Regions from separate parts of the Desulfitobacterium elongatum genome, predicted to be linked through region 1. Evidence: riboswitches for the same ligand, from Rfam matches in the RefSeq annotation. Region 1 holds a riboswitch; each other region holds the start of a gene.

Evidence for each region. A riboswitch is a leader RNA that binds a small molecule or an ion and turns the genes downstream of it on or off. The one in region 1 is predicted to bind cobalamin.
Region 2: it holds a riboswitch for cobalamin, as region 1 does, so the genes downstream of both, purF (amidophosphoribosyltransferase) here and ACZ42W_RS18890 (alpha-ribazole kinase) in region 1, are expected to answer to the same signal.
Region 3: it holds a riboswitch for cobalamin, as region 1 does, so the genes downstream of both, ACZ42W_RS09825 (ABC transporter substrate-binding protein) here and ACZ42W_RS18890 (alpha-ribazole kinase) in region 1, are expected to answer to the same signal.
Region 4: it holds a riboswitch for cobalamin, as region 1 does, so the genes downstream of both, cobT (nicotinate-nucleotide--dimethylbenzimidazole phosphoribosyltransferase) here and ACZ42W_RS18890 (alpha-ribazole kinase) in region 1, are expected to answer to the same signal.

The regions. Positions count from the first base shown of each region.
Region 1 covers NZ_AP038772.1:3,987,685-3,995,586, reverse strand. The annotation lists gene ACZ42W_RS18900 (flavodoxin family protein) at 232-717, shown strand; gene ACZ42W_RS18895 (DUF401 family protein) at 865-2,070, shown strand; cobalamin riboswitch at 2,197-2,376, shown strand; gene ACZ42W_RS18890 (alpha-ribazole kinase) at 2,473-3,216, shown strand; gene ACZ42W_RS18885 (ECF transporter S component) at 3,275-3,793, shown strand; gene ACZ42W_RS18880 (ABC transporter ATP-binding protein) at 3,806-5,587, shown strand; gene ACZ42W_RS18875 (energy-coupling factor transporter transmembrane component T family protein) at 5,578-6,390, shown strand; gene ACZ42W_RS18870 (DedA family protein) at 6,748-7,401, shown strand.
Region 2 covers NZ_AP038772.1:2,914,985-2,922,886, reverse strand. The annotation lists gene ACZ42W_RS13610 (YccF domain-containing protein) at 1-307, shown strand, start outside; gene ACZ42W_RS13605 (ABC transporter ATP-binding protein) at 371-1,144, shown strand; gene ACZ42W_RS13600 (putative ABC transporter permease subunit) at 1,149-3,023, shown strand; partial or broken gene ACZ42W_RS13595 (methyl-accepting chemotaxis protein) at 3,138-3,243, shown strand; cobalamin riboswitch at 3,584-3,754, shown strand; gene purF (amidophosphoribosyltransferase) at 3,923-5,338, shown strand; gene thiC (phosphomethylpyrimidine synthase ThiC) at 5,369-6,667, shown strand; gene bzaB (B12 lower ligand biosynthesis ThiC-like protein BzaB) at 6,689-7,902, shown strand, end outside.
Region 3 covers NZ_AP038772.1:2,068,070-2,075,971, forward strand. The annotation lists gene ACZ42W_RS09805 (SDR family oxidoreductase) at 1-4, shown strand, start outside; gene ACZ42W_RS09810 (C40 family peptidase) at 90-776, opposite strand; gene ACZ42W_RS09815 (ABC transporter ATP-binding protein) at 924-1,703, opposite strand; gene ACZ42W_RS09820 (FecCD family ABC transporter permease) at 1,706-2,746, opposite strand; gene ACZ42W_RS09825 (ABC transporter substrate-binding protein) at 2,773-3,744, opposite strand; cobalamin riboswitch at 3,880-4,067, opposite strand; gene ACZ42W_RS09830 (phasin family protein) at 4,306-4,629, shown strand; gene ACZ42W_RS09835 (ABC1 kinase family protein) at 4,693-6,369, shown strand; gene ACZ42W_RS09840 (hypothetical protein) at 6,422-6,781, opposite strand; gene buk (butyrate kinase) at 6,996-7,902, shown strand, end outside.
Region 4 covers NZ_AP038772.1:2,038,594-2,046,495, reverse strand. The annotation lists gene ACZ42W_RS09690 (hypothetical protein) at 1-230, opposite strand, end outside; gene ACZ42W_RS09685 (hypothetical protein) at 321-1,115, opposite strand; gene ACZ42W_RS09680 (ParM/StbA family protein) at 1,112-2,221, opposite strand; gene ACZ42W_RS09675 (Nramp family divalent metal transporter) at 2,481-3,755, shown strand; gene ACZ42W_RS09670 (ATP-binding protein) at 3,861-5,222, opposite strand; cobalamin riboswitch at 5,440-5,614, shown strand; gene cobT (nicotinate-nucleotide--dimethylbenzimidazole phosphoribosyltransferase) at 5,712-6,863, shown strand; gene cobU (bifunctional adenosylcobinamide kinase/adenosylcobinamide-phosphate guanylyltransferase) at 6,933-7,544, shown strand; gene cobS (adenosylcobinamide-GDP ribazoletransferase) at 7,541-7,902, shown strand, end outside.

The DNA of each region.
Region 1 (7,902 bases):
TATTATACTTGTAAGATGTTAGATATCATACAACTAAAAGCAAAAAGGTTGCCATTATTAACTACATACCTGTTGGCAGTCACTTTACGCCTTAATAAATTTCCTTCGGCAGGCAGTGGTGTAGGCAATATCAAAGCTTGATGGCGTTCAAGTGTGTTTCTTGTATAACAACCTGTCTTCTCTATACTTAGAAATAGTGTTTAAAATCATGGATTGAAGGAGTGGGATTTTATGAAAATCGCTATCGTTTATTACAGCAAGACTGGAAATACCAAAAAAGTAGCAGAACTTATTGCGGTGGGTGCTAATAGCATTGAAAATGTGGAAGTGAAATGTATGTCGATCGAGGACGTGGATAATGAATTCATAATGGAGGCTAAAACGATTATCTTTGGCTCCCCGACTATTGCTGGTACCTTTTCATGGCAAATAAAACAATGGTTGGATACATCTAGAACAATCAAGTTTGGTGGAAAACTGGGGGCCGTTTTTGCTACAGCCGATTATATAGGTGGTGGAGCAGAAGTAACAGAGCTAGGATTGATTGCAGAGTTGTTGGTAAAAGGGATGTTAATCTATTCGTCTGGTGCTGCTGAGGGTCAGCCTTTTATTCACTATGGTCCTGTGTGCATTCAAGAGGGTGATGAAGACCAGAAAGAAAGGGCAAGAATATTTGGGATGCGATTAGCTAAAAAGAGCGTTGAACTGTTTAGCTAAACTAGATTAAGTGTTCGCTTATAATCTCACGGACCTGAAATCCGTGAGATTATTGTTTGAGATTAGTGGTTAGGTATGGGTCAGGAAAATTGTGTGACTAAATAATCTTTAGAACAATAAACTGTATTTTGACGAGGAGAAGTACCTATGGATTTAATAAAAATTTTATTGGTATTTATTATGATTATTGTGGCAATGAAATTTAAAAAGCCACTATATATTTCAATTTTAGTTGGTATCATAGGAATAAGTATATTTTTTAATGTGGGTATTATACAAACTTTGAAAATAATGGGTCTTTCGAGCATTAGTCAAGTAACAATCTCTTTGGTTTTATCGTTCTATTCCATTACTTTTTTGCAGAGAATGCTTGAAAAGAGGGATCATTTATTTCTAGCAGAAAAGTCATTGAGTGGAATGTTTAATAGTCGAAGAGTTAATGCAATGCTTGCACCTTTTATTATCGGGCTATTACCATCAGTAGGTTCTATTATCATAGCAGCTCCAATTGTGGATAATGCAGGTGGAGATTTTATTAGTCAGGAAGATAAAACATTTATTACTAGCTATTTCAGGCATATATCAGAAGCTTTTCTGCCTACCTATTCATCGATTATTTTAGCTTTGCAATTATCAGGTGTTGACATGACTGCTTTTGTAGTGGGTATGCTACCAATGGTTTTAATCTTATTCTTATTAGGATATTTGTTCTATGTGAGAAAGATACCAAAAGAAACGGGATTGCCAGATTCAATTGACAAAAAGGAAGATGCTAAAAATTTGATACGTAGTTTATGGACAATTGCATTAACAATCGTAATTATACTTTTTTTCAAATGCCAAGTTTACATAGGCGTCATTCCAGTCATTATAATGAGCTTCATAATCAATAAATTTTCTTTTAAGGAAGTAGCGCCTATGTTTATTAGCGCATTTGAATCCAAGTTATTAATTAGTACTGTGATTATTATGATGTTTAAGGATGTTTTAACATACACAGGTGTAATAAATAAATTACCACAAGCATTTGGAGGGTTGCCCGTTCCAACGGTTGTTATATTTTCCCTTATTTTCATAGTTGGAACTATGATTGCAGGTTCACAAGCAATTATAGCAATAAGCATGCCTTTAGCATTTGCAGCTATACCTTATGGAGGTTTAGCACTAATGATATTGCTAATGTGTTTAACATATATGGCGATGCAAATTTCTCCAACTCATATTTGTTTAGCAATAGTAACTGTGCATTTCAACACATCATTTTTAGACTTGGTCAAAAGAACTATTCCTATTATGGTTATGTTTTTAATAATTATTTCTGGATATTGTTACTTTTTATATTTATTTCAATAGGTTTCATTAAATGATGTACATAACCAACTCTTTGAAAAGTAGTTTTGCGACGCTCGATTTTCGTACAGATACAAAAAAAGCTTGACATTAATCTGATCTGGTCTAGAATGGGATTAGAATATTTCAACAATTAAATGGATTATAGGTGCCCTTCACGCGAGGGAGAATAGGGAACTGGGTGTGAATCCCAGACGGACCCGCCACTGTAAAGAGGAGTCTCATGCAGAGATGCCACTGGGTAACTGGGAAGGTATGTAAGAGACAATGACTCTAAGTCAGGAGACCTGCCTATAATCTAGAAGCACATGAAGTATGGTAAAGTTCATGGTCTTTTTGCTTTATCCGAGAGGAGGAAGCGAGATGACTATGAACTTTTTATTTTTGCAAGAAAGGAGGGGGGAAATGGGATATCATGGGCGAGATGTTGAGGTGGTTTCCTTAAATGAGGCACAATACCTTGTGGCAGCATGCGATTCTTGTGGTGCCATCGGTATGAAGGAGCGCGATGTAGTCAAAGTGCCTTGGAGCATAACAGGGAGGTTTACTGCACGAGTCGCTTTGCTGGAAGTACTCTCCATTGGGGCGATTCCACAGATGATCACGATTGCGATTTCTAATGAGCCTAAGCCTGCAGGTGAAGAAATACTTAAGGGGGTGAGAGAGGAGCTAAAGGTTATGGATCTGGCTTCGATGCCTATGGCTATTAGTACAGAAAAGAATATGCTCACAGAGCAAACAGGCTTAGGGATTACTGTAGTAGGGGTTTGTGAAAAAGCGAAGCTTAGAATCGGACAATCTAAACCTGGAGATGGTATTTTTTGTATGGGCCATCCTAAGGTGGGGCCGGAGATCCTTAGTCCAGATGATCCGGAAATTGTCCAAGGTGATCATCTTGTAAAATTACTAGGATACCGTGCGGTTCATGACATTATCCCAGTGGGATCTCAAGGAATACGTGGTGAAGTCAATGCGATTGCTTCGATAGTAGGTGTTGAATTTATGAGAGAACCGAAATGCGAACTTAATCTAGAAAAATCGGCAGGACCATCAACGTGTGTTATTTTTACGGCACCTGAGAATATTCAACTTGGCGACTTTGGAACGATTCCGATCTGTAAGGTTGGGAGGCTCGGTGGGATTATTTAAGGTTCAAAATTAAAGGGTACAAGTAGGATGAAGTAATAAAATTAAGGGGGAATTTATAATGATTAACCGTTCAAATTCAAAGGAAGAAACCATCAAGAACTCGGCCCTGAATATAAGACGGATTGCAATCATGGCCGTTTTTATTGCATTGAGTGCAGTGGGTGCCTTGATTAAAATCCCGAGTCCAGTTGGGACAGTGGGCTTGGATTCTGCACCGGGCTTTTTCAGTGCATTAGCCTTTGGAGGACTTGAAGGAGCCGTAGTCATTGCTCTCGGTCATTTACTTTCTTCAGCGGTCGTGGGTTTCCCACTTGGAATTCCTATGCATTTAGTGATCGCTGTAGAAATGGCTGTCTTTGCCTTGATTTATCGCTTCGTCAATAAGAAAATGGGTTTAATTGCTGCGGTGATCGTGACGTCCCTCTTAAATGGCGTGGCGGGTGCGTTTATGGTTTTTCCTATGGGTGGTATGGGAGCCGTTTTAGGGTTAATGCCCTTCTTATTGGTGGGTTCAGTCATCAACATTGTGGTATCAGCGTTAGCGTATAAAGCTCTCAAGGGAAGTCGATTGATTTAGAGGGGTGTAACTGTGGAGCAGGTCGTTGAATTAAAGAATGTTTCTTACCGCTATCCTCACGCTGAGGTTGAGAGTTTGAAACAGGTCAACTTAACGGTGGAGAAGGGGAAATTCGTCGTTTTAATGGGTCGCACAGGAGCAGGAAAAACAACGTTAAGTTTATGTTTAAATGGACTGATTCCACAGCTTATGCAAGGGAATTTAATCGGAGAGGTCATCGTTGCTGGTAAAGAGACAAGTAAGTATCGAGTGCAGGAATTGGCTAAGCAGGTAGGACTTGTCCTTCAGGAAGCAGAAAGCCAGATTGTTGGGAGAACAGTAGCAGAAGATGTAGCTTTTGGACCCCGAAATTTCGGTGTACCGATTGAAGAGGTTCATAGAAGAGTTGAACGAGCGCTAGAAAGTGTTCAATTGAGAGAACATAACGGGCGCTCCACGGCTGAGTTATCAGGTGGAGAAAAACAAAGGCTAGTGATTGCTGGAGTACTAGCCATGGAGCCCGAAATTATGGTTCTGGATGAGCCAACCTCTGAACTCGATCCTGAGGGGCGAGTAGAAATCTATCGGGCCTTAGATGATCTCTGTCGGGAAGAAGATCGGACTCTTCTCGTGATTGAACATTCGAGTGAAGAGATCCTTCAAAGAGCAGATGAACTTGTTGTACTTGATCACGGGGAGATTGCTTGGCAAGGGGCTCCTGAAAAGCTTTTTCGCAATATTCCTTTTTTGCAGGAATTCGGGATAAAGCCCTTGCCGGTAAGCCTTTTAGGTTGGGAGTTTTATCAAAGGGGCTGGATTGAATTTGAAGATATCCCTTTAGACGTTGCGAGTGCTGAGTCCCTGATTCGCAGTTTAACAAGTAAACAAAAGTTGCGGAACGTAATGGACCCATTGGCCAAGCCTATCGAGATAAGGGAAGACGATCAAGAAAAGACTGTGGAAAAGCAAGCACAGAGTTCACCGTTCATTCAGGTTAATCAACTTGTCCACCAGTATGAATCCGGACAAATAGCGATACAAGGGATTGATCTTGTTATTCAAAAAGGTGAATTCGTCGCACTGGTCGGTTCCAATGGAGCGGGGAAGACCACTTTAGCCAAACATTTGAATGGGCTGCTCATGCCGACACAGGGAGAAGTTATCATTAAGGGGATGAACACGAAGGAGTATGACACTGCACATCTTGCCCAAACGGTGGGCTATGTGTTTCAAAACCCGGATCACCAAATCTTTTCCGTTTCAGTTGAGAAAGAGTTGGAGTTTGGTTTGAAAAATGCGGGTTTTCATTCGAGGGAGATCAAGGATCGAATCACTCAGGCCTTAGAGTTAACCGGTCTAGAAAAATTTCGGGAGGTTCATCCTTATACACTTGGTAAGGGAGAACGTCAGTTGATTGCGGTTGCTTCTGTTCTAGCACTTACTCCTAAGATTCTCGTGATTGATGAACCCACGACAGGCCTTGATTGGATGGGCGTTCAAAAGATTATGGAGTTGCTTCAACAACTCCATAGAACGGGAACAACGATTCTTATGATCTCTCATGATATGGACATCGTTGCCGAATATACGGAACGGGTCATCGTGTTACAAAAGGGTCATGTATTAAGAGATGCCACTACCTGGGAGGTTCTAGGTAATTCTGAAATACTAAGGCAGGCGGCAATTCTTCCGCCACAAATCTGTGCACTGAGTCAGAGGATAACGGATTTAGGTCTGAGACCGACTTCGGCTGAGGAATTCAGAGGGTCACTGGTTAGAGTCATTGAGGAGGGGGATCGGGCGCTATGTTTGTAGACTATTTGCCGGGAGAATCTCTACTTCATCGCCTAGATGTCCGTACCAAAGTACTTGGTCTTTTGACCGTCATCGTCTGGAGTTTCTTGTTCGAGGATCCACTCTACAATGTGTTGCTCATGCTGGGTATCGTCCTAATAACAGTTCAGAGTAATATACCCTATAAGAAAGTTTTGAAGCTTATCCGGCCTTTAGTTTCGATTTGTCTATTTCTTTTTTTGATCTCTGGTTTTACGTACCCACCTGAACGATTTCATAGTGAGATGTGCCAGATTGTACTTTTCTCTGCTTTACCTGACGGACGTTTGGCGCTATCTGTAGGAGGAATGTTGACTGGGGTCAATTTTATCTGTCGACTCCTGGTTATGGTTCTAGCTTCTTCGGTGTTAACCTTAACCACTCCCATGGATGATTTTATGCTATTTTTGAATCAGTTTAGAGTTCCTTCGGAAATATCGTTTATGATAACGACTGCCCTGCGTTTTATCCCTACTCTGGATAAAAAGAGATCACTCATTCTCGAGGCTCAAAGAGCTCGTGGAGCAAAAATCAATGATAAAGGAAGCCTAGGACGTATCAAAGCTTATATCCCCATTATGGTCCCCTTATTTGTGAACTCCATCTTGATTGCTGAGGATTTAGCAAAAGGCATGCTGAATCGTGGCTACGGATATGCCCGCACAATGACGAATATACGAGAACTACATTTAGCGGTAAGGGATTATTGTATTATGGGAATGCTTTTTTTAATGATAGTAGGTGGCTTCTACTTGCGAATGGGACTTAGATTAGGTCTCTTATAAAGAAAAAACCGTCTAATAGACGGTTCATTGAGGCGAGAGCTAAACCCTCGTCTATATAAAGGTAGGAGAAGAATGTCGTTATTTGTACTTTACCATAGTAATGTTAAAGTACAATGAAGAATTTGTTAATTTTGCATTAATATTCATATTCGGGATTTACACTAACAAAAAAGTTGTAAAACTAATGACCCCTCCGTACTTTCTCTCTAAAGGGTGCACTAAGAAGAATTTGGGGAACTCATTGTTATTCTTCAGTCATAAAGGGAATTAGAAGAGAAAGGGAATAGCAAAATTCTGTCGAATGAAGTACTATTAGAGAAGTAGTTTTGAAAACAAGTCAAAGTCGGAGGGTGTGCAATGGAACTCATTCAAACAGTGATTGATATATTTCTTCATCTCGATGAGAAGCTAGGTGTTGTAATTCAAGCTTACGGCACGTGGACCTATCTCATTCTTTTTCTGATTATATTCGCAGAGACGGGTCTTGTTGTTACTCCGTTCCTTCCGGGAGATTCCTTAATCTTCGTAGCAGGAACTTTCGCAGCGAGTGGTGCCTTAGACCTAAAGACGTTGTTTGTCTTACTTTTCGTTGCTGCGATTTTGGGGGATACTGTGAATTATCAGATTGGTCACTTTTTTGGGCCTAAAGTTTTTTCGAAAGAAATGCGTTTCCTGAATCGGGAGAATCTTGAACGAACCCAACACTTCTATGAGAGGCATGGGGGAAAGACAATTATTATGGCGCGATTCATCCCAATCATTCGAACGTTTGCTCCTTTCGTAGCAGGAGTTGGGGTGATGGCCTACTGGCGTTTTCTGCTATTTAATCTCGCCGGAGCCTTTCTTTGGGTAAGCATTGTTCTTTTCGGGGGATACTTTTTTGGTAATCTGCCTATTGTTCGGGATAATTTCACAATAGTTATTTTCGCGATCATCGGGATATCCATTGCACCGGGAGTTATAGGTTATCTTAAGCAACGCTTCGGGCAATCTAAGAACACCATGAATTAGTTCATAAACCGAGTGATTTAAGAAAGATATTGATAGTTCAAACGAGAAGAGGGAATTAACCCATGTACTTGGGCTTAATTCCCTTTTTGCTTTCAAGAAATCAAGGGGAAGGTTCTCTAGGTTTCTAAGTCGGTTTGATTCGATTATAAGACCCCATGGTGCAAGCAGAGTAACGGGGGCTACCTTGGATTTCAATGGATTTGCTCGGCTAGGTGGAAGTGGTGGAAATGGCGCATAGTTTAATGGGGACTTAAATATATAGCAACAAATGTATAAAAAGAGGCCGTGTAGACGCTTTGTTTTCTACACGGCCTCTCTTCATGCAAAGAAGCCTCGACTGATCATAGATTTCTTTTACAAACGAAAATATAGTCCAACAATCTTATGTGCACAAAAAAATGGTTGTTTGCTGTGGATGCTATTTTTGGGTGGCATATGATGAAAATATAACCGGCAAAATATTCAATCCTTATATATTCTACTCTTTCGTCAGAAGGAAAA
Region 2 (7,902 bases), 1.1 Mb from region 1:
TGCATGGTCCTTAGCAGGTCTTATATTATGTATCACGATTATTGGCATACCCTTTGGCCTTCAATGTTTCAAGATAGCCCAGTTTGTATTATGGCCCTTTGGAAAAGACATAGAACTTGGCCATTTTGGAGTCGGTGATTTACTGATGAATATCCTATGGCTTATCGTATTTGGATGGGAATTGGCTTTGAGTCATCTTGCTATCGGGGTAATCTTCTGCCTAACGATTATTGGTATACCTTTCGGACTTCAGCACTTTAAATTTGCTATGTTGGGGCTTATACCTTTTGGAGCGAAAATTCGATAGAGTAAGAGCCTTAAGAAAGAGCCTATCAAGTAACCATAGGGAACCGAAAAGGGGGCATTATTTATGGATCGTGTCCTGATTAGGACGCAGCAACTCACTAAAAGATATGGGCAAGTCTCGGTGGTTAAAGGACTTAACCTCGAGGTCAAGAGCGGAGAAATCTTCGGGTTTCTAGGACCGAATGGTGCAGGCAAAACAACCACCATCAAAATGTTAACTGGCCTAATGGAGCCCAGTGAAGGAGAAGCCGTTATCTGCGGCTACGATATCAGCAAACAGCCCACTCAAGCCAAGTCTTTGATGGCCTACGTGCCTGATCAGCCTAAATTATATGGTAAGCTTTCGGCACGGGAATTTTTACAGCTTATCGCCTCCCTTTATCGGATGCCTAAAGAGAGCATCGAGGAACGGTCGGAACAGCTCTTGAGTTTGTTTGGTCTCTCAGACCGAGCAGATGAGCTATTGGAGGGTTACTCCCACGGCATGCGTCAAAAGGTGGTGTTGGCGTCAGCACTCATCCATCAGCCCAAAGTCATCCTTCTCGATGAACCTACGGTCGGTTTGGATCCTGCTAGTGCTCGCCTTTTAAAGGACGTGTTGCAGGAGATGGCTCGGCAGGGGGCGGCCATTTTTATCTCGACCCATATCTTGGAGATTGCAGAAAGAATGTGCCACCGTGTCGCTATTCTCAAAGAAGGACAGCTGATTGCTCAGGGTAGTCCTGAGGAACTGCGTCAGAAGGTTGGGCACGGTGGAGAAAGCTTGGAAGATATCTTCCTGGAACTCACAGGCGGTCACGAAAATGCCGAGTTAATCAATAGTCTGGGGGAGGGATAAACCCGTGCACATCATTTTACCTCCTCCCCTTACTGATCCACCGCAGGAACAATCCTTTGTCCAAGATTTTAAGTTGTTACTGAGAAACCAACTGCGAGTAGCTTGGAATAAGATGAGACATCGGCCGAAGGGTGCGTTAATCGGAATGGTAGTCCTTTTGTTGGGATTGCTCTCCCTCTTAGTTTCCTTAGGCTTTTCTGCCTATGGGTCTTTGAAAACGATGTCACCCCAAACGGTCCAAGGGTTCCTTTCCCTGTTATTCATGGGTGGCTTGATCAGCCAGATCATTTTTGGCATTACGGCAGCCTTTGCTGCCCTTTATATGTCCGAGGATTTAGAGCTTCTATTCATGGCACCCGTCCCCCTCAAGGTCGTTTTTGCCGTAAAATCTCTGTCAGTGATCGGAAGTAACGTATTGACAGCACTTTTATTTGTCTTCTTACCGGGAGTTTTTTGTGGGCTATTTTTTCAAGCGGGAGCCACCTTCTACCTTTTGGTTTTCTTGGTGGGTCTTGGGCTATTGGCGATAGGTACCGCTGTAGCTGAACTCCTCAACCTGCTGGTGATGCGTCTTGTCCCGCCACATCGGAGTAAGGAAGCCGTTGGCTTTATCGGGGCTTTGGCAGGCATTCTGATTGCCTTGGTTTTTCAGCTTCCGAGCATGGTGATAAATAATGAAGATAAGTTAAACATAGGCGTTTGGCTAGCAGGCCAAGAACAGATGCTCAAAGTGATGGACTTCTTCCCCTGGGGATGGGGCTCAGAAGCTTTAATTGCAGGGATTTCAGGGAACTTCCTCGCCGGACTTGGCTGGAGCCTCTTGATCTTCTTCGTGGGCGCTTTCCTGTTTATGATGGCTTTCAAGCTTGTTGAACGGGGATTCCGCCAGGGCTTCATATCACTGAGTCAAGGAGAAGGGGGTAGACGTCGTAAAAAACGGGTTACCGTCGTGCAAGGGGAAGAGCATCGCCTGCAGGGAAAGGCTTTATCTTCACTATTTAAGGAAGAGGTCATCGGTGTAGGCTCTCCTTGGCTGGGAATGTGGGCAGTGGCTAAGAAAGATTTACTTTATATGAAGCGTGACACCCGGGAATGGTTTGGCTATTTGACGCCCTTGATTATCATGCTCTTCTTTGTGGCCCAATTCATGTTTTCCCATGCCGATTCAAGCCGCACTTCCTTAATAACCGTATTGATTATGTACACCGTCATGTTCAGCGGTAACATGGCTTTGCAATCATTCGGTCGCGAAGGAGAATCTGACTGGCTATTAAATAGCGTTCCCCTTGCGGGATGGCCAGTGGTCTGGGGGAAATTGCTAGCAGCCGTTCTTCCGACGTTGTTATTAATGGAAGTCTTGTTAGTCGGGACATCCTATGCAATCGGTATGTCTACTACCTTGATTTTTGCTCTGGCGATAGGGGCGGTGCTTCTCTCCCTGGGGTCAAGCGCGATCGGACTCTTTTACTCCATTAATAACTGCCGCTATAATCCAGACACTCCCCAACAGCGTATTTCACCCGGAGCTTCCCTATTTATGTATCTTATTAACTTGTTTTTTATCCTCTTATTAGCAGTGGGCATCGTCTATCTTTTTCGACCGGCAGAGCTGGTCTCTCTTCTTCAGGAACTCCCGCCGATAACCTTCGAAGGTGGGTTTCTGTCAGCTATCCTTTATGTTTTGTATCTCTTGAGCCGACCCTTGTTGTGGCCGACAACGTTACGGATTCTGATGGGAACCATCGTGACTGGCGGCGTATGGGCAGTGATGTTTCTTGGATTTATGGCCGCTACAGTTCGGCAGAGCCGAAAAGGCTTCCGAGTAGAAATCGTCACAGGTCGAAAGAAGAAGCTCGGGAAAAGACGAGTGAGTAAATAAACGTAGTGTGAGTTTAGTAAACGTATGTGTGTGAGTCAGTAAACGTATAAGGATAAGATTAAGATTAAGCGGGCGTACAGCCCGCTTATCATTTTTCCAGTACCTCAAAGAGACTCTGGTATCGCCGAGCAAACGAATTTACTGGCTTTGAATGCAGCCATCGAAGCGGCACGGGCAGGAGAACAGGGACGTGGCTTTGCCGTCGTCGCTGAAGCGGTTGAAAAAATGAATACTGGAGAAAAGCAAGTGACACAGGGTAAGGAAATGTCCCATAAAGTCGAATCAGAATTTGAGACCCTTGAGCAATCCGTAATAGAGCTTGATGCCATCATGGATACGATCGCTTTATCTGCTCAAGAAGAATCGATGTCTGTAGAACAAGTCGCCACTTTAAGAAAAGAGTTTTAGGATAGGTTGACTCTATAGTGGAAAACGGAAAAGGCTTAGGAGTGCATATGACGCATGCTTAAGCCTTTTGTGGTTTTAGGATATAAATTATAGGTAAATTATATAAGAATAGTCTTGACAAGTCTGAAAAATGAGAATATTATCTAAAGTAAATTCACTATATTTTTACAGGTGCCCGAGAGGGAGAATAGGGAACCGGGTGGAATTCCCGGACGGACCCGCCACTGTAAAGGGGAGCCTTTGCCATTTCCACTTTGTAAGAAGGAAGGAGGCAAAAGGCCGTGAACCTGAGTCAGGAGACCTGCCTGTAAAATTGAACTGTCGGCTTCGCGTATAAGTCGGCTTGAGTGAGGATGATGGAAAAATCCGCACCCTATTAGGGTTGCGGATTTTTTTGTTATCTATTTTTTCATTAGCCTCTGGTCATTAATCGAAAAATGTTCCTCGTTCAATTTAGGTGATAAACGAAGTCACAAGGGAGGGAAGAAAAAATGTACCTTGATGAATCTAATGATAAGCCCCGAGATGAATGTGGTGTATTCGGTATCTATTCTCCTGGTGATGAGGTAGGCTTTAAAACCTATTTTGGTTTAAACGCTCTACAACACCGAGGAGAGGAAAGTGCAGGCATAGCCATCTCCGATGGGACGGAAATTCATTTACACAAAAAAATGGGGCTAGTAACAGACGTTTTTAATGAAAATCTTTTAAGCACCTTAAAAGGGGGCATAGCGATTGGTCATGTCAGGTATTCCACCTCAGGCGATAGTTCAGAGGTCAATGCTCAACCTTTATTGTACAGGAATTATAGGGGGAGTGTGGCTCTCGCTCATAACGGCAACTTAACCAATGTCTCTCTATTGAAAAAGAGATTGGAACCGACTCGTTTATCTAAGGAAATCAGTACCGATAGTGAAATATTTTTTGGATTTATGGCTAAGTACAGACAACTTCCCTTAGAGAAGATCCTAGAACTCTGTATGAGTGAAATCTCCGGTTCGTTTTCTCTAGTCGTGATGACAAAAAACAGTCTCATCGGCCTGCGGGATCCATACGGAATGCGGCCCCTCTGCCTTGGAAAATTAAAAGGAACGAAATCAGGCTATGTACTTGCTTCTGAAACCTGTGCCGTCGAAACTGTGGGCGGAGAATTTATCAGGGAAATTGAACCCGGGGAGATCGTGATTATAGACAAAAATGGAATTCATTCTATACCTACGCGCTCTAGCTCGGGTAACCGCCACCTCTGTATTTTTGAATATATCTACCTTTCTCGCTCCGACAGCGTAATTGACGGTAGAACTGTCAATTTAGTTCGTCGGGATTTTGGCAGGGAACTGGCTAAAGAATTTCCGGTGGAGGGGGACGTGGTAATTTCTGTCCCAGATTCTGGAATGGCCGTGGCGATGGGATATGCTGAAGAGCGCGGTCTGCCTTTCCGGGAAGGTTTGATCAGAAATCGCTATATGGGCAGGACCTTTATAAGGCCTGGGCAAAAAAACCGGGAGCAAGCTGTCAGAATGAAATTTAATACTATCGATGAGATACTTCAGGGTCAACGGGTAGTGATTGTAGACGATTCACTTGTGAGGGGAACTACCAGTAGTCACATCATCCGTATACTACGGGAGGCAGGGGCAAAAGAAGTCCATTTTTTAGTGGCTTCTCCACCCCTATGCTATCCCTGTTATTACGGAATCGATATTTCATCCTCTGGAGAACTCGTCGCTGCTCGCAGGTCTATCGAAGAGATTAGACTTCATATCGGGGCAGATAGTCTTCATTATCTCGATTTAGAACGAATGCTTCGAGTATTGAAGCGACCCCACGATTTTTGCACAGCCTGTTTTGACGGTGTTTACCCTGTGCAACTTTTGGGAACCGATTCAAAGGTTTCCATAATATAAGAAATAATTAAATCAAAGAGGAGGACAATTATGAGTTTATTGACTAGCGCTTTAAAGGGAATCATTACACCTGAAATGGAACAGGTGGCGTCTAGGGAAGGAGTCTCACCGGAATTTATTCGGCAAGGAGTTGCTGAGGGTACGATTGTTATTCCCGGTAATATCAACCATAAGAATATCGTTCCGGTTGGAATTGGCAAAGGACTGCGTACGAAGGTCAGTGCCAGTATCGGTCTGTATGGAAGCGAGGCCACAATCAGTGGGGAAGTTGAAAAAATCAGAACCGCTCTAGAAGTAGGTACAGATGCCCTAATGGACCTTAGTGTCAGCGGTGATATTGATGCAATGCGCCAAGAAACCTTAAGTTCCGCTACTGTACCAGTAGGAACCCTACCCGTCTATCAAGCGATGGCTGAAGCCGTGAAAAAGTACGGCTCGAGTGTGAAAATGGGTGTTGAAGAGATGTTTGAGGTTATCGAACGCCATGCGGCAGAAGGGGTTGATTTCCTCGCATTGCACTGTGGAACGACCATGGATATTGTGAAACGGGCAAAAAGCGAAGGCCGCATTGATCCCCTCGTAAGTTACGGAGGATCTCACTTAATCGGTTGGATGATCGCCAACCAATGTGAAAATCCCCTTTACGAACAATATGACCGTGTCCTGGAAATTGCCAAAAAATATAATGTGACCTTAAGTCTTGCGGATGGCATGAGGCCAGGGTGCCTAGCAGATTCCCTAGACGGAGCTCAGGTACAAGAGCTGGTGGTTTTGGGAGAACTGGTCAGGCGTGCCCGCGAGGCAGGGGTTCAAATCATGATTAAAGGCCCTGGACATATGCCCCTCGAGCATGTCAAGGCAACAGTTACTTTGCAGAAGAGCCTCTGTAAGGGCGCACCCTACTTTGTGTTCGGGCCCCTGCTAACCGATATTGCTGCCGGTTATGATCATATTAATGCAGCGATCGGCGGGGCACTGAGTGCTTGGGCTGGGGCAGAGTTTCTCTGTTATGTGACTCCAGCGGAACATATCGGGTTACCCGGTGTCAACGAGGTACGGGAGGGAGTCATCGCTGCTCGTATTGCTGCCCACGCAGGTGACTTGGCCAAAGGATTGAAGTCAGCTCATCAATGGGATTTAGAAATGTCTATCGCACGGAAAAAGCTCGACTGGAAGAGACAGTTAGAACTTGCTATTGACCCGCAAAGAGCCGCAGAGATTCGAAAAACCCGGAACAATGGTGAATCTTCAGCCTGTGCCATGTGCGGAAAGTACTGTGCGATGGAGATCGTATCGAAGTATCTAAAAACACCAAAACATAGCTGTTAATGAAGGAAAGGGTGGGATATTATGACTCAGGTTTTAAGAGCACGTAAAGGAATTATTACTGAGGAAATGGAAGCCGTCGCAGCGAAGGAAAATGTTGACGTAGAGTTTATCCGCCAAGGAGTAGCAGAAGGGAGAATCGTCATCCCCAGAAATAAAAACCGGAAGGAATTTAATTACTGTGGTATTGGAGAAGGACTGCGGATTAAAACGAATGCTCTAATCGGTACCTCAAGCGACCGTGAAGACATGAAAATGGAAGCCAGAAAGCTTGCTATAGCTGAAGAAGCCGGATGTGACAGCTTTATGGATTTAAGTACGGGATCAGATATTGACGGCATGAGAAAACAGACTCTATCCCTTGCAAATGTAGCGGTTGGCTGCACAACAATCTACCAAGCGGGGATTGAAGCGATTGAAAAATACGGAAGCGTCGTGGAGATGAAAATAGAGGAGATTCTTCAGGTAATCGAAAAACAAGCGGCTGATGGTATAGACTTTATGGCGATACACTGTGCCCTGAATTTCGACGTAATCAAAAGAATGCAGACAACCGGCAGGGTAACTGATGTCGTAAGCCGGGGTGGTTCCTTCCTTACAGGCTGGATGCTCCATAACCAGAAAGAAAATCCCCTCTATGAACATTATGATCGTGTATTAGAAATTCTGAAAGCTTATGATGTAACTCTAAGCCTCGGGGATGCCATTCGCCCCGGCAGTATTGCCGATTCACTGGACGGAGCCCAACTTCAAGGGATGATTATTCAGGGAGAGCTTACAAGGAGAGCTCAAACAGCCGGTGTTCAAGTCATGGTGGAAGGACCGGGTCATGTCCCCCTCAACCACGTAGAAGCAACGGTGAAAGTGCAAAAAAGTCTCTGTAATAATGCTCCGTACTATCTCTTAGGAACTCTTGCCACAGATGTAACTCCGGGTTATGACCATATTACTGGGGCAATCGGCGGTGCTTTGGTTGGAGCCAGTGGTGCGGACTTTTTATGCTATCTGACTCCCGCGGAACACCTCGGGTTACCAACCGAGGAAGACGTAAGAACCGGAGTCATCACAACCCGAATGGCAGCTCATATCGCAGATATTGCTCGAGGGAATAAGCAAGCATGGGAGAGAGACTTAGAAATGGCCCGGGCCCGAGTTGCCCTGGATATGGACAGGCAAATAAAGGCTGCCTTGTATCCCGATCGATTGGAGGCTGCTGCCAGAGATACCCATTCGGATCA
Region 3 (7,902 bases), 1.9 Mb from region 1:
TTAGGTTGGGGGTTGTAAAAAACTACTCCGCATCAAAAACGATGCGGAGTAGTTTTTTGTGAACAGTATATTTGAGTTGTTCGCGCTGACTAGAGAACGCGCTTAGCCCCAATATAATGGGATTTCCAATAGGATCCCATCGAATAGATGGTTACTCCTTTAGAGCTTGATGCATTGATAAATTGTCCATTTCCAATGAAAATTCCAACGTGGTCGATGACCTTATCTCCATCGAGTGAAAAGAAGACGAGGTCACCTGCTTTCAGGTTTTCATAGGAGACTGCGGTTCCTTGCGCATACTGATCACGAGAAACACGGGGTAAGGAAATTCCCTGTTGAGCAAATACATACTGGGTGTATCCTGAACAATCAAAGCCACTTGGAGTTGTTCCACCCCAGACATATTTTACCCCGATATATTGTTTAGCAGTACTGATAATCGCACTGGCTTTTGAACTATTACTAGAGGAACTCACGGATTTCGTCGGAGTGCTAGTACTTTGCCCTCTTGATACTTGTGAGGTTGAACTACGCGGGCGAGGCGCGACGTTATTAGAGGAGGGCTTTTCTGAGGTGCTTTCGAGCGACGAAGTAACGGTTTGAGTATCGGAAGTTTGTTTGGGACTTTCCGCTGCGATTTGAATCTCATCAGGACGACTTGCTTCGTAGGAAAGATTGACTGTGTCTGTAAGTGCTTGTGGTTTTGCGGTGACTGCTGTGGTAAGAAGCCCGATTGTTAAAATAGTGGTCATGATTATATTTACACTTTTTTTCACGATGCATTTCTCCTTTCGAGTAAGCGATAGATGTCCAAAAGAAAGACAACCCGCCGCCCTTTGGAAGGTTGTCTCTAGTATATGATAAATTATTCACTTTGTCCTTATAAAAACTTTGGTAATAATTCTAGCATTTGTAAGAATTGTTTATCTACCACTTAACAAAAATTGTGGCACACCTAAAGTGGGATGTTCGATTCGTATTAAATCAGCTTTATAAATCTTAGCAAGGATGTCTTCGTTTAGGACTTCTGCAGCATTTCCCCAATTAATGATCTTTCCTTGATCAAGTAAGAGTAGCCGATCACAATACTGACCTGCAATATTCAGGTCATGTAAAACCATAATCAGGGTGAGTCCTTGTTCTTGATGCCACTTGCGTACATGCTCCATGACAAGAATCTGATGCCCAATATCAAGATAAGTCGTTGGCTCGTCTAAAATTAGAATCCGGGGTTCTTGGGCCATCGCACGGGCCAAGGAAACGAGTTGTCGTTGTCCTCCACTCAAGGCACTTACTTTCTTCGATCGAATATTCCATAAATTTAAATTTCTTAAGACGCTCTCCACAATTTCACGATCATGTGCTCCAAGCTCTGAAAAGGGTTTTAACCATGGGTATCGTCCCATGGAGACAATTTGTTCCACGGTATAGGGTAGAGGAGGAGTACCTTCTTGTTCAAGTACTGCAATTTGGCGAGCGAGTTCTTTATGAGAGTACGAGCTAAGAGGTTTATCGCGAAGGAGGATTTTTCCTGAGGAAAGAGAGTGTAGGCCACTCATTGAGCGAATAAGCGTCGATTTTCCACTTCCATTGGGCCCAATAATCCCGAATATTTCTCCTTCTGCAATTGTAAAGGATATGTCACATAAGACAGGAAAAGTTCCATAACGGTAGTTAACGTGTTCAAGCTCAAATAAACTCATCCCTAATCCCTCCTTAGCCTGTTTTTTAGTAAATACCCAAAAAACGGTGCACCAACAAATGCCGTAATGACTCCAATCGGAATCTCCCGTGATTCTAAAAGCGTACGAGCCAAAGTATCAGACCATAATAGAAAAATTGCTCCAGCCAAGGTTGAGACAGGAAGAAGAATTCTATGATCAGGCCCTACTGAGAGGCGCATAAGATGGGGGACGATTAACCCAACAAAGCCAATAATTCCAACGACTGAGACTGCTGCCGCAGTTAAGAGAGAGCCGACAACTAAGATAATGATTTTTTTTTGTTCAACATTCATCCCAAGGTGGGTTGCAGCTCTCTCACCGAGTGCGAGTACGTTGAGGTCTCGTTGCTGAAAGAGAAGGTAGGTTAATCCTATGAGGAAATAAGGGAGAAGAATAAACACATCTGTCCAAGTGCGATTCGCAAGACTCCCCATCATCCAGAAAACGATTTCTTGCATCTGTTGTCCTGAGATTGCGATTAAAAAGGAGAGAAATGCTCCCAGCAAGGATTGCACAACGACTCCAGAAAGAATCAGTGTTTCCCTTTCGTGTTGGCCTTGTTGCTTAGAGAGTGCTAGGACAAAGCCCAGGGAAATAAGTCCTCCTGCGAAGGAAAAGAGGGGGAGGGAAAGATGACCAAAGAACGATGAGCTTCTAAAAAATACGATAGAGGTAGCCGCACCGAAAGCGGCTCCTGAAGATACTCCGAGAATATAAGGATCAGCTAAGGGATTCCGGAGTATACCTTGAAAGGCAACCCCTGATGCAGCTAACATCGCACCCACGACCAAAGCAAGAAATACGCGTGGTAAACGCAAATTCCATACAATCGTTTCCTGAGCCATCGTCCAAGTCGCATCTAAACTCAAGAAGGGCAAATGATTCAGGAGGATTTGCCAAGTAAGATGGAAAGGGAGACGAACGGCGCCAGTCATGACGCTAAAAACCATGGAGAATAGGAGAAGAATGAACAGGCCACTGATCCACGATATACTTTTCGGGGCTAGAGTTTTGATGCTCATGCCTTTCCTTCCTCCTGATTACGTTCTTATTTAAACAGTTCTGGGTAAATAGCTTTTGCTATTGATTCTAATCCATCAACAATACGGGGACCCGGTCGAGTAACCATATCACTATCTAAATCGTAAACTTTTTTATTCTTAACTGCTTCGATAGTTTGCCAGGCTGGACGCACTAAGATTGTATCCTTCACATTGGGTAGGTAGTAAGAATAGGTGTCAAGAATGACTTGAGGGTTTTTAGCTATAACTTTTTCGGCACTGTATTGAGCCCAATCCTTAACATCACTGGCAATATTAATTCCGCCTGCTTTTGTGAGGAGCTCATTCAGAAAAGTGCCTTCTCCTGCAGTGAAAAGGTCGGGATCGACTTCAATCCACACCTTAGCTCGATCTGTAGATTTAATAGTAGCGACTTTGTCTGAAATCGTTTTTTCCTTCAGTTTCATCCCGTCAACAATTTTCTTTGCTTGTTCTTGGGCATCGGTGATTTGTCCGAATTTCTCAATGGTTTTGTATGTAGCCTCAAGACTCTGAGGATTTACCTGAACAACGGGAATCTTAAGATTTCGGATGGAGCTCACAGTTTTTTCATCCTGCATACCTAAGACGATCAAATCTGGGTTAAGCTTTAGGATTTGTTCGACATTTGGATGAAGGCTATCTTCAAAGATATATTCTACTTTTTGCTGAATCCCTTGGGGATAATCATCATATTTGGTGACGGCAATGACTTTGCCTTCTAGGCCAAGCGCAAATAAAGTCTCTGTGGAGGCGGGGACAAAGGACACGATCCGTTGAGGTTTACTCTTAAGGGTTGTTTCTACTCCCGCATCATCTTTAAAGACGAGAGGATAAATCGTTTGAAGTGAAGTTTTCTGTTCGGGAGATTTCGAGTGCTGTTGTGGAGTTTGGGTTGTGCTGCAACCACTAACGAAAATCAAGGAGAAGATAAGGGAAAATACAATCGCTGTTTTTCGGAATAATTTGACATCTCTCATCGCTTTGTTACCCCTTTCTGTGCACGTGAGGAAGAAAGAAATTGAAAAACCTTTTACCACGAGGATAAAAGGTTTTTGATTTGCTGCGTTAGAAATATTCCATTTTGCAGCGACTATTCCTTGTCCTCGAAGGATGTACGCTCGAATGAATAGGCAGGTTTTCTGGCTTATGGCAATGTATTCACGCCTTTCAGTCATAGGACAGCGGCATAGAAGAATACACTTCCATTTTACAGTGGCGGGACCGCGTCGGAATTACACCGACTTACCCTTTTACTCCTCTCAACTCATATAGGAGGAGAACCTAATCATCATGCTATATTCTTTTATTTCAATTATATAGCATGCATAAGTTAAAGTCCAAGATATTCTTTGCACCAAGTGGTTATCATTATCTTGATGGTGATTCGAATCTTTTTAGAAGAGTAAGCAAATAATAGTAAGAGAAGGATTTTACTGTATCCAATGGAATAGATTTTTCTTAGGGTAGGTTTTATGATGCCAGGGTATCGATGGAATGTGCGAACTACCAGTACTTAAGCTTAAAGGAGAGTGTTTTCTGTGAAAGATTTAATCAAAAAAGGTTTGGCATTGGGTCTAGGGTTTGCAGTTGTGAGTAAGGAGCAAATCGAAAAGGTCGTCGATGAACTTGTAAAAAAAGGAGAACTTTCCGCAAGTGAGTCCAAGGATCTGATCAACGAACTCATCCAGAAAGGCAACGAGCAGCATAAAGAGATTAATACAAAACTTCGAGATCAAGTTCAGAAGATATTAGAGGAATTGAATATCCCGAGTAAAGTGGATATCGATAGACTCGAGAAACGGATCGTGGAGTTGGAAAATGCTCAGGGAAATATTCAAGACCATACTCCTGGTAATGATTGAATTGATGACAACAAACGTTGAGAATCTTTGAGATATTAATACTGTTTTGCTAGGGGAATCGAAATGATCGGAAGAAGAATCCGTCATATCAATCGTTATCGCGAAGTCGCATCAGTTCTCGCCCGGCACGGGTTCGGCCTCATCCTAGAAGAGATGGGGCTCATTAATTTATTGTCTCTTCCAAAGCGGATTTTTCGAACCGAAGAAGAGGTGGATCCGCAAACGTTAGGAGAACGTTTGCGGATAGCGCTTGAAGAGTTAGGGCCAACCTATGTCAAAATGGGGCAAATTGCGAGCACAAGACCGGATATCTTACCAGCGTATGTGATTACTGAGCTCGAAAAACTTCAAGATCAGGTGCCTCCTTTTTCGTTTATTGAAGCGAGTAAGATCATTGAAGCCGAACTTGGGGCCGCCCCAAGCGACATCTTTATGGAATTCGATGAAACTCCTATTGCTGCAGCTTCGATTGGCCAAGTACATTATGCGGTACTCAAGTCAGGAGAGGAAGTCGCAGTCAAAGTTCAGCGACCTTTGATAGCTCATACTATCGAAACGGATCTTGAGATTCTTTTGGATCTTGCAGGGCTTGCCGAGAGGAGAATTGAGTGGGCGGCGCTTTATCATGTGAGGGACATGGTTGACGAATTTGCTCGCTCACTTCGTAGTGAGCTCGACTACAGTATCGAGGGGCGCAACGCTGAGAAGATTGCGAAGCAATTCGCTGAGGACACGACGATTCAAATCCCTAAGGTGTATTGGGAGTATTCTAAAAAAAGAGTATTAACTCTTGAGTTCATGCGTGGGGTAAAGCTTAGTCAGATTGAGAATCTCGAAAATCTTGGATATAACCGTGAGGTTCTCGCTGAAAATCTTATTAAGGCGATGTTTAAGCAAATTCTAATCAAAGGATTTTTTCATGGTGATCCCCATCCAGGAAATATCTTTGTCCTGCCAGGACAAATTATATCTTTCATTGATTTTGGGATGGTTGGTCGGCTTTCACCCGATATGAAGTACAACTTCGCCTCGCTCGTCATCGGGATGATGAGGCAAAAAACAGAGGACATGATTGATGCAGTATTTGAAATGGGAATTGTGCCCGATGATATCGATCGCAAGGTTTTGTTTCGAGATGTAGATCTCTTGAGAGAAAAGTATCTTGATGTTCCCTTGAGCCAAGTTCATCTCGGGGAAGCAGTGAATGATTTGTTTCAGATCGCTTTTCGACACCGAATTCTTATCCCCTCTGACCTCGTCCTGTTAGGGAAATCCTTGCTCAGTCTTGAAGGGATTGTTGAGCGTCTTGATCCGAATATTAGTATTGTCAATATTGCTGAACCTTTTGGGCGACAACTTCTAAAAGAACGCTTCAATCCAACGATCCTAGCGGAGAAGGCTTGGCATAATCTGAAGGAATATACTGAACTGATTATCGAACTCCCCAAGCAGACGAAGGCGCTTTTGCATACGATTCAGAGGGGAAGGACTCGGATCGAGATCATCATTCCAGAATTGGAGACCTTCTTACGAAAGCTTGATCGAATCAGTAATCAGATTTCCTTTAGTATTATCCTGTTATCCTTCAGCATCATAATGTGTGGTCTCGTTATAGCTTCTGCACTCGGGAAAGAACCTCTTGTCTTCTGGCATATTCCGGCCATCGAAGCAGGGTTTGTCGTCGCCGCAGTCATGTTTCTACTCCTGATCTTTTCGATTTTTCGATCGGGCCGGTTCTAAATATGTATACCTAATCAATCGTTCGACTCTAAACTGGAGAGCTCCATTGGTGTTAGATTAAACCTCCATTTGAACGAATATCGCTGCGGATTTGATCAAACTGTGAGTCATCTACGATAGCAGCTAGTAAAACGTCTCGACCTGTGACAGAACTCTGCCCGCTCATGCCACTAGCGGCTGGATCACTTGCAGTTAGAGGTCCTACATCCCCGCTTATATCTCCGAGGGTTAAATCGGATAGGCTTCCAATCTGCCCTGTCGCTGGATTCATGACATAATCGGCAGTCCCTTCAGGATATTTGTGGATTCTGTCAATTTGTACGTCAGATATCCCCAAGCTTTTTAGCTGGTTGGCTATCGCCTCGGCCTGATCCACCGAATTAAAGTAGGCGAGAATATTTCTTTCTGTCATCTGTTGTACACTCCTTTTATATTTGTTTCTTGGACGAGGTTTGATATAATTTAAAGAACCTTACTGCAAGTCACTCTAATTAAAGAATTCGAAAATATTTACTTTTAGGCTATCTTTACAGAAATTTTCGTTTGAGACCTTATTAGATTTGGTTGTTTCTATAAATTCTATTCTTAAAAGCTCGGATGAAAAATTCATATTATTGAGGTGACGAATGAGAAAAATTCTAGCGATTAATCCTGGATCCACTTCGACGAAAATTGCCTTATTCGAAGATTCGACGTGTCTATGGAAAGAAGTCATTGAGCACCCGGCTGAAGAATTAAGGGGATTCAGCAGGATTAATGAACAGTATCCTTATCGCAAGATGAAAATTCGCGAGACCTTCGAACAGCATGGATTAAGTATCGATTCTCTTGATGCTGTCGTTGGACGTGGCGGAATTTTAAGTCCACTGCCAGGGGGGACTTTCCTTGTAGATGAATATATGGTGAACTCACTTCATAACGCTATTTCGGAACATGCTTCCAATTTGGGAGGTATACTCGCTTATTCCTTGGCTGAGAAAACAAAGATTCCAGCCTATATTGTTAATCCTGTTACGGTTGATGAGATGGAACCGATTGCACGCTTGTCAGGGCATCCTGAATTACCGCGTTTTAGCTTGTCCCATGCCCTGAATATGAAAGCGGTTGCGCACAAGGTTGCAGATCGATTGGGATTGTCGTACCGAGAGCTCAATTTGATCGTTGTTCATTTGGGAACCGGGATATCAGTCTCTCCCCATAGGAAGGGACGTATGATTGACGTCAATAATGCGAATAACGAAGGACCCTTTGCTCCTGAACGGTGTGGAACGGTACCTGCTATCTCTCTGGTCAAGTTGTGTTTTTCGGGAAAATATACAGAGAAGGAGGTCATATCGCTCTTAAATCGTGAGGGGGGACTCTATGCCTATCTGGGTACCAAGGATGTCCGCGAAGTTGAGAAACGGATAAATGCTGGGGATGAGGAATCAAGATTAGTATTAGAAGCTCTTAGTTATCAAGTAGCAAAAGAAATAGGCGCGATGGCCACAGTACTTGCCGGTCAAGTCGATCGGATTGTACTAACGGGTGGTT
Region 4 (7,902 bases), 1.9 Mb from region 1:
GCTAAGGCGCCGAAGAATCCTCCTCTTGGCGCCTGATTAACACTTGAATGTAATTTAATAATCCATAAGCCAGGTTTACTTTCCTCAAATCCCAGAGGTGAATATACGAGCAGTGTCAAACCTAAAAAAAGGCAAACGATTATTGCTACGAATTGTTTCGTTTTTCGACGATGCAAAACCGCTAGTAAGCTATCTCCTTCAAAATAAGGTGCAGGTAATGGGTCTTCCACTTCATTCTCTCCTTATAATCCTATTAGTAATACTATAGAATAAAACGCCACTCACAGTCAAGAGGCAACTTTTCACAAGCACTCTTCTTGTCACTTGAAAGCATGGGATTCCCTATTCCGAGAGTGCTCAAAAAACTTGAGTACCTCCTCATCCTCTTCTTGCCCAATCACCTGCTGAAGGATGAAACTGAGTCCGCTACTTCTTCGTAGATTAGCTTCCTGATGGGTTTCCAGCTGAGCTTCTACTTGACTCTTCCTTATGGGAGATGTCACAGCATGACCAAGGCTCTTTTTGGGCTCGATCTCAAGGAGGTAATTTTCTTTACGAGAATCTTCCTCCATCTGAATGGGTGAAGACGGCTTCTCCGAAGCACTAAGGAACCGAATAACTTCTTCGTCCTCTTCTTCCCCGATGACTTCAAATATATGCCTCAATGGATTACTTAATCTCGTTACTAACGGATCCTTACATGAATTTTTCAGATCCGTCTCTTCTTTTGCCGGTGCGTTTGCAATTTTCGAGATAAAAAGCGAATCCAACGTCCATTCAGAAGAAAATCGGACATTATCAAGACTTGTCTCAATCGAGCTCTCTGAAGCAGCCTCATCGTCCCTCTTCAAGTGAGAGGATTCGGGATCACTCAGCTCAGGCCCAACATTTAGATTAGACTCAGGCACATTCTCAAACCTATGCTTCTGCTCAAACTTAAATTCAGGTAGAGCAGTCTCATCGCAAAGTCTTTCAGGGTGGTCTCTCAAATAATGCTTGAGGGCTGCCTTTATTATTATGCCCTGTTGGTCATGAGACAAGCCATTAAGAACCTCCCACAAATCCTCATCTGCTTCCCCCAAACGAAGGGTGATAGAGTGCGCTTCGAGCGTCATGAGTTACTATTCGCCTTCTTCGTTATGCTGTTCACTAGATTTGCAGCCATAATTCTAAAACCTGTAGCATTCCCGAATTGTGGATCCTCAATGAGTACTTTATTCTCCAGTTGTAAGTGTTCAAAAATCATTTCTCCCACTTTACCGGCAACAATAACGGTATGGATTTTACCGAGCATGGGTTTTAGAGCCTTCTTAACCTCTCGTGTGATGTCTGTTCCCAATTGGTTTAGCATGGCTTGCATAACCGGATTGAGGTTAATCGACCCATTATTCCAGGGGTACATCCCTCCATTAACTCGGAAGATCTTATCAAGTTCCTTATCGTCGGTCTCAATGGGATTCTCGTGCTCACTTGTCAGTTCCTTGAGTTTCTCAGCAACTCCAGTATAGGCCCACTTTAATCCCTTTTCGATACTAAAAGAATTCGGGGGATCTAGCATAATACCATCGTAGAAGGTAGCAATATCTGTGGTTCGGAAGCCTGGATCGATCACCACAACGTAGCCACTAAATAACTTGGGGCTTGTTGGGATTCCATACTCATTCAACGTCTCTTTTATAAAAACTCCATAACTTTGTGGAAGAACTCGAGAACGAATAATAGTAAGATTTCGCGTCTGCCCCTTCAAGGGACCTGAACGGAACAGTACAGACCATGAACCCTTAAGTTCTGCTTCATACTTGTCCTTCAAAGCCGCATAGTACTTGACTGGAACTCCAGTTCCTAAGTAGATATTGGCCTTTGGAGTTTTTTGAGCGATAGCAAGTGCAACGACTAATAGTGCGGTAGCCTCTTCATCTGTTGATTTATCTTCGTCCCAGCAATAATGAGCTTCATTCGGATTTAAACTTTCAGCAAGGCTTCCCATGAAGTAATGGCGTTCAACTCCCGTAGAATTATTCGTAACGATAACGTCTAAAGAAGCGATCTGAGCTTCTTGCTCTGATCCTCTTGCCACATTTGTATTTCCGAGTGTCGAAAAAATCCGTTCATTTCCTTTACATATCACTGCTGGAAATAATACTTTTGTATCTCCTGCATCCAGTTTTATTGCACCAAATCCAGGATCTCCTCCGGCCACGAGAATATCATTTTCAAACACTTTCGTTCCTCCCTGCACTATTTCATCGAATTTCATCAAAAACCAATTATTTTCAATTGTATACCACAACGAACCACTTGTAAAAACATTTACATCCTTATTCACTTTTAACGCCTCTCCATATCTTACCATGAGGAAACAACTCACCACTGAATCTCCCCCTCCATACCTTAGAAATGGGTCACCTTATGATATCGAGAAAGAGGCGGTGCAATAATGTTAACCCATCGATTTGTTTCAATCAGGAAGGATGGTAAAAATGAGTGATAACCCGCTCCTACTTCAAAATGTCTCCGTGCCACTTCATCTTAAGCGGGAAACCTGGCGTCAAAAAGCAAAATCCCTCCTTCGTTACCTTGGTCCCGCCTTTATCGTCAGTGTCGCATACATTGATCCTGGGAATTTTGCTACGAACATAAGCGGTGGGTCAAATTTCAATTACACACTTTTATGGGTTATCCTTTGGAGCAACCTGATGGCTATCTTCTTGCAGACTTTATCGGCTAAACTTGGAATTGTTACAGGAATTGATCTTGCGACCCACTGCGGACAGATTTTTAGTCGAAGGACGAACATGCTTCTCTGGGTCATCACACTTTTTACCGCGATTGCAACCTATATGGCTGAATTCTTAGGTGCCACCTTAGGTTTTTATCTTCTCTTTGGGATACCCCTACTTTTGGCTGGAGCCATCACGATCTTTGTTACCTTCCTTCTCGTTTACTTACAACGCTTTGGGCAACAAGCCATTGAACGGACCATCGTCCTACTTGTAGCTGTCATAGGAATCTCCTATTTTGTCGAGATTTTCCTAGCCAAACCCGATTGGAGTAAAGTTGCTTATCATACCCTTGTTCCTAGCTTAGGCCCCGAAAGCATCCTGGTTGCAGTGGGTATGCTTGGCGCTACGGTCATGCCCCATGTCATCTTTCTCCATTCTGAGCTAGTCAAATCTCGGAGGACGAGTGAGGATATCCAAGACATCAAACGACACTTCAGGATGGAGCGTCTGGATATCGTGTTTGCTATGAACATCGCTTTCCTAGTCAATGCCGCTATGCTTATCGTGGCAGCCTCAGTATTCTATTCGAAAGGGATTCCTGTCGATACTATCGAGGAGGCGCATCGCTCCCTTACTCCACTCCTTGGACACCTCTCCAGTGGTGCTTTCGGGCTCGCCCTTCTTGCCTCCGGTCTTTCCTCATCAACCGTAGGGGCAATGGCTGGAGAATGTATGATGAAAGGGTTCATAGGACTCGATATTCCCATTAATATTCGACGGATTATCACCATTATTCCTGCTATGGTGTTACTCTGGCTAGGACTGAATCCCATGAAGATCCTTATCGTCAGCCAGGTGACCTTAAGCTTTGCACTCCCTGCTGCGGTCATACCGCTCCTCATCATTACCAGTAGAAAAGACGTGATGGGAGAAATGGCAAACCGAAAGTTCACAAATATTATCGGCTGCATCATAGTCACCTTGATTATCTCCTTAAATGCGGTACTGATTTATCTAACTCTCTTAAACTAAGAAAGTGTGGGGATCACCCACACTTTTTCTTAGTCTTCTAGCCCCTTACATCAACTCAAAATGCAAAGTTTACCCTTCCTCAAGGACGGGTTTACTTTACTAGTGTTACTTAGCTGCTACGCCTTGACTAGCGGCTAAGTAATCAATAAATTGACGGGCTGTACGTCCTGATCGCGCATTATGCTGCATAACCCAACGTAAGGCTTGCTGCCTTAACGACTCTCTCTCCATGACAATCCCTTGCTGTGTCGCTAACTCTTCAACGATTTTCAGATACCCTTCCTGATCGGGGGATGGGAAGGTCACTGTGATTCCAAATCGGTCCGCTAAGGATAACTTTTCTTCCATGTTATCCCTACGGTTGACCTCATCTCCTTGCCGTTCCGAGAAACTTTCGCGCACCAAGTGACGTCGGTTCGAGGTCGCATAAATCAAGACATTCTGAGGTTTCCCCTCTAACCCACCTTCAAGAAGGGTTTTAAGTATTTTATATTCCGCCTCAGACTCTTCAAAGGAGAGATCATCGATAAATACGATAAACTTCTGTGGCTGTTTTCCAAGAAGCTGGATGACTTTCGGATAATCTTTTAGATCCGATTTTGACAGTTCGACCAGTCTTAATCCCCGATCATAGTATTCTTGCAAAAGCGCCTTGACTAAGGAAGACTTCCCAGTTCCACGATTACCATAAAGAATGACATTATTCGCAGGGTATCCCGATAAGAAAAACTCAGTATTCTGAAGCACTATACTTTGCTCCCGTTCTTGACCAATTAACTGACTCTTATGCATCGGATCTGGACGAACCCCTTTGAGGTGACCAAAGTCGCCCTGCCACTTATAGGCAAATGAACGACTAAAAATTCCAGAACCCACCCTCTGATAGAACGAAATCAATTCATCCATCATCTCAATTGGATTTCCCTTCGCCAAAGCTTCTTTGACTTGATTCTTAGCTGTATGCAGATAGATTTCAGCTGGACTCATCTCTTTCGTTGAAAACGTTGAGTTCTCAGGAGTCCAATTCGGCCAATTTGACAGGGAAAGTGGGGATTTTAACCATATGTCTTGTGAATCTTTCTCTACTAAGGAGAATTTCTTTTGAATGACTTCCTTGATTTCTGTTGGTGTTAATTCCGAAATTTCACGCCAGATGAGAATATCACGGGTGGCCAGTTCAACAAAACTTCTTACAATCTCTTTTCTGTTACTCCGTGCTACTTGATGTGTTAATTCATTTTCATCTTCTAAGAGGAGATCCCAAAGATGCGCTGGCCAGTTCACTTCGATCGCTAAAGAACAGAAACGGTGATATTCACGATAGACTTCAGCTAGATTGTTTTCTGGCGAGGCGATGAGTTTCAAAAGAGTTTTCAACGAATGGATGACACCATCCTGATTAAGTTCGTGGAAAATGACGACTCCATCAAAAAGAAGGGAGATCCTTTGCATTTTAACATCTTTCACAATTTACACTTCCTGATTAATATATTTTGTCTATTCCTATGATAAATTTGAATGATTGTTCCTCATACCCTATTCTAATGTGTATTGCTTAAATAGCAATTAAAAACAAGTGTACTAGTACAACATTCTCTTTAAGTAATGATAACCCCTTCTTTGAGTTTTGTAAAAGGAATATTTTTATTGACAAATCGGAATTTTTTGTTATTCTTAAGATAATTTCATTATAAAAATCTTTGGTGCCCCTTTGGGGAGAATAGGGAAACCGGTGTAATTCCGGTGCGGACCCACCACTGTAAGAGATGAGCCCAAACTAAAACCACTGGCATTTGCCGGGAAGGGGTTTCGGGTGTTTGAATCTTAGCCAGGAGACCTGCCAGAGATGAAAAAGACTTTCCAGGGTGTATTGGAAAGCGACGGAGATGACGGCAAAGTCCCGACCACAGAAATGTGGCGGGACTTTATTTTTTTATCAGAAGGAGAGGATTTATGATGAGGAAAACAGAACTATCAAATGAAGTACTCCCAGTTGATGAGCTGCATGGTCTTTCAGACTTATCCAACGCAACACTCGAGGAATGTGAGTCCGCATTAACTCAACTTATCGAAGGTATTCAGGGATTAGACGGGGAGTCCATGCTGGCTGTTCAGGAACGTCTCGATTCCCTAACTAAACCACTTGGAAGTCTGGGAGTCTTAGAACACATAGCCAAACAACTTGGTGGGATTCAAAAGAACCCCTGGCCAGAAGTTGAAAAGAAAGCTGTCCTTGTCATGGCTGGAGATCATGGAGTTGTAGCCGAAAGAGTCAGCGCATTCCCACAAGAAGTTACCCCACAAATGTTCTATAATTTCTTACAGGGTGGAGCTGGCATCAATGTACTTTCTAGGCACGCCAAGGCGGAAGTTATCTGTACGGATGTCGGGATTGCTTTCCCTCTCGACCCTCCAGAACTGATGCGTAATCGAATAAAAAACGGAACTGAGAATATGGCTAAGGGCCCCGCAATGAGCCGAAAGGAAGCCATTCTCTCCCTTCTCACAGGTGCGAAAATCGCACGTCAAGCGATTCAATCCGGAGTAAAGGTCTTAGCTACTGGGGAAGTAGGAATCGGGAATACTACCCCTAGTGCAGCAATCGTCTCGGTATTCACAGGATTGCCTGCAGCCGAAGTTACGGGCCGAGGAACTGGGCTTGATGATTCAGCCTTGCTTCATAAACAAGAAGTGATTACACGGTCAATCACGGTTAATCATCCAAATCCAAACGATGGTATCGATGTTTTAAGTAAAATCGGTGGTTTAGAAATTGGTGCGCTTGCGGGTGTGATCTTGGAAGCCGCCTACTCTAGAGTTCCTGTAGTTCTCGATGGAGTCATTTCTACCGCAGCCGCTTTGATTGCTACTCAACTCTCACCGTTGTCACGCCTCTACTTGATTCCTTCACACTCCTCTGTCGAACAAGGCCACATCGCAGCTCTTAAACACCTTGAGCTAAAACCCATCATGCACCTCGATTTTCGCCTTGGAGAAGGAACAGGGGCGGCAGTCGCCTTCCACTTACTTGATGCTTCTATTCATATCCTTAATGAGATGGCTACCTTTGCTTCTGCTGGAGTTAGCGAAAAGGATAGCGAAAAGTAAATCTTTTGTTGACAAACTTTTCGGAGTAATATAATATACCCTTCTGAAATTTTCCTTTGGAGGTATATCATGTCTGATCTGATTCTCATCACGGGAGGAGCACGGAGCGGGAAGAGTAGCTTTGCTGAACTTCTTGCAGCTCATCCTGGACTTCCTGTTGTATATATCGCTACGGCCCAAGTCTATGACGAGGAGATGGCTCTGCGTGTAAAAAAGCACCGTGAACAACGCCCTTCCGATTGGAGCCTCGTGGAAGAACCTCTTGCTATTTCTTCCGTCTTGGAACACTACCGAAATGAACAGGTCGTCCTCTTACTCGACTGTGTAACTCTTTGGCTGACGAATCTCCTCCTCTCTGAATATAGTGAGGAATCAAGTGAGGATCCTTTTGCTCAGGATGAGAAAGAACAAATCATTCTTGATCAAGTTCGAAGGGTTGCCCATCTCGCCCAGGATATTGTTCCTCAGGTGATTATGGTGACGAATGAAGTGGGGCAAGGAATTGTTCCGGATAACCCTTTATCGCGGGCCTACCGTGATCTAGCCGGGAGAGCAAATCAACTCCTTGGTCGTACAGCCTCTAAAGTCTATTCCGTCGTTGCCGGATATCCAATGGAGATCAAAGAATCTGGACAAGTACTGATAGATTCCCTAAAGCGGGAAGTGAAGATACAAAAATGAGGAAATTACAGATTGCTCTGACCTTCTTGACTCGTATTCCTTTTCCTAACCCCAAAGACGTTTCTCAAGAGGAATTCACCCAGAGTCAGCACTATTATCCCGTCGTCGGACTCCTTCTTGGTGGGATTCTCTGTGTAAGTTCAACCCTATTACTCTCCTGGTATCCTCCACTTATCACAGGAGCTCTCCTCCTAATCCTGCAATTAGTCCTCACAGGAGGAATCCATCTTGATGGCTTTATGGATAGCATGGATGGGCTGTTATCCGCTCGTACCCCCGAACGCATGCTGGAAATTATGAAGGATAGCAGGGTCGGCGCCTTTGGAGCTATAAGCACAATCGCCTTGCTCCTTCTTAA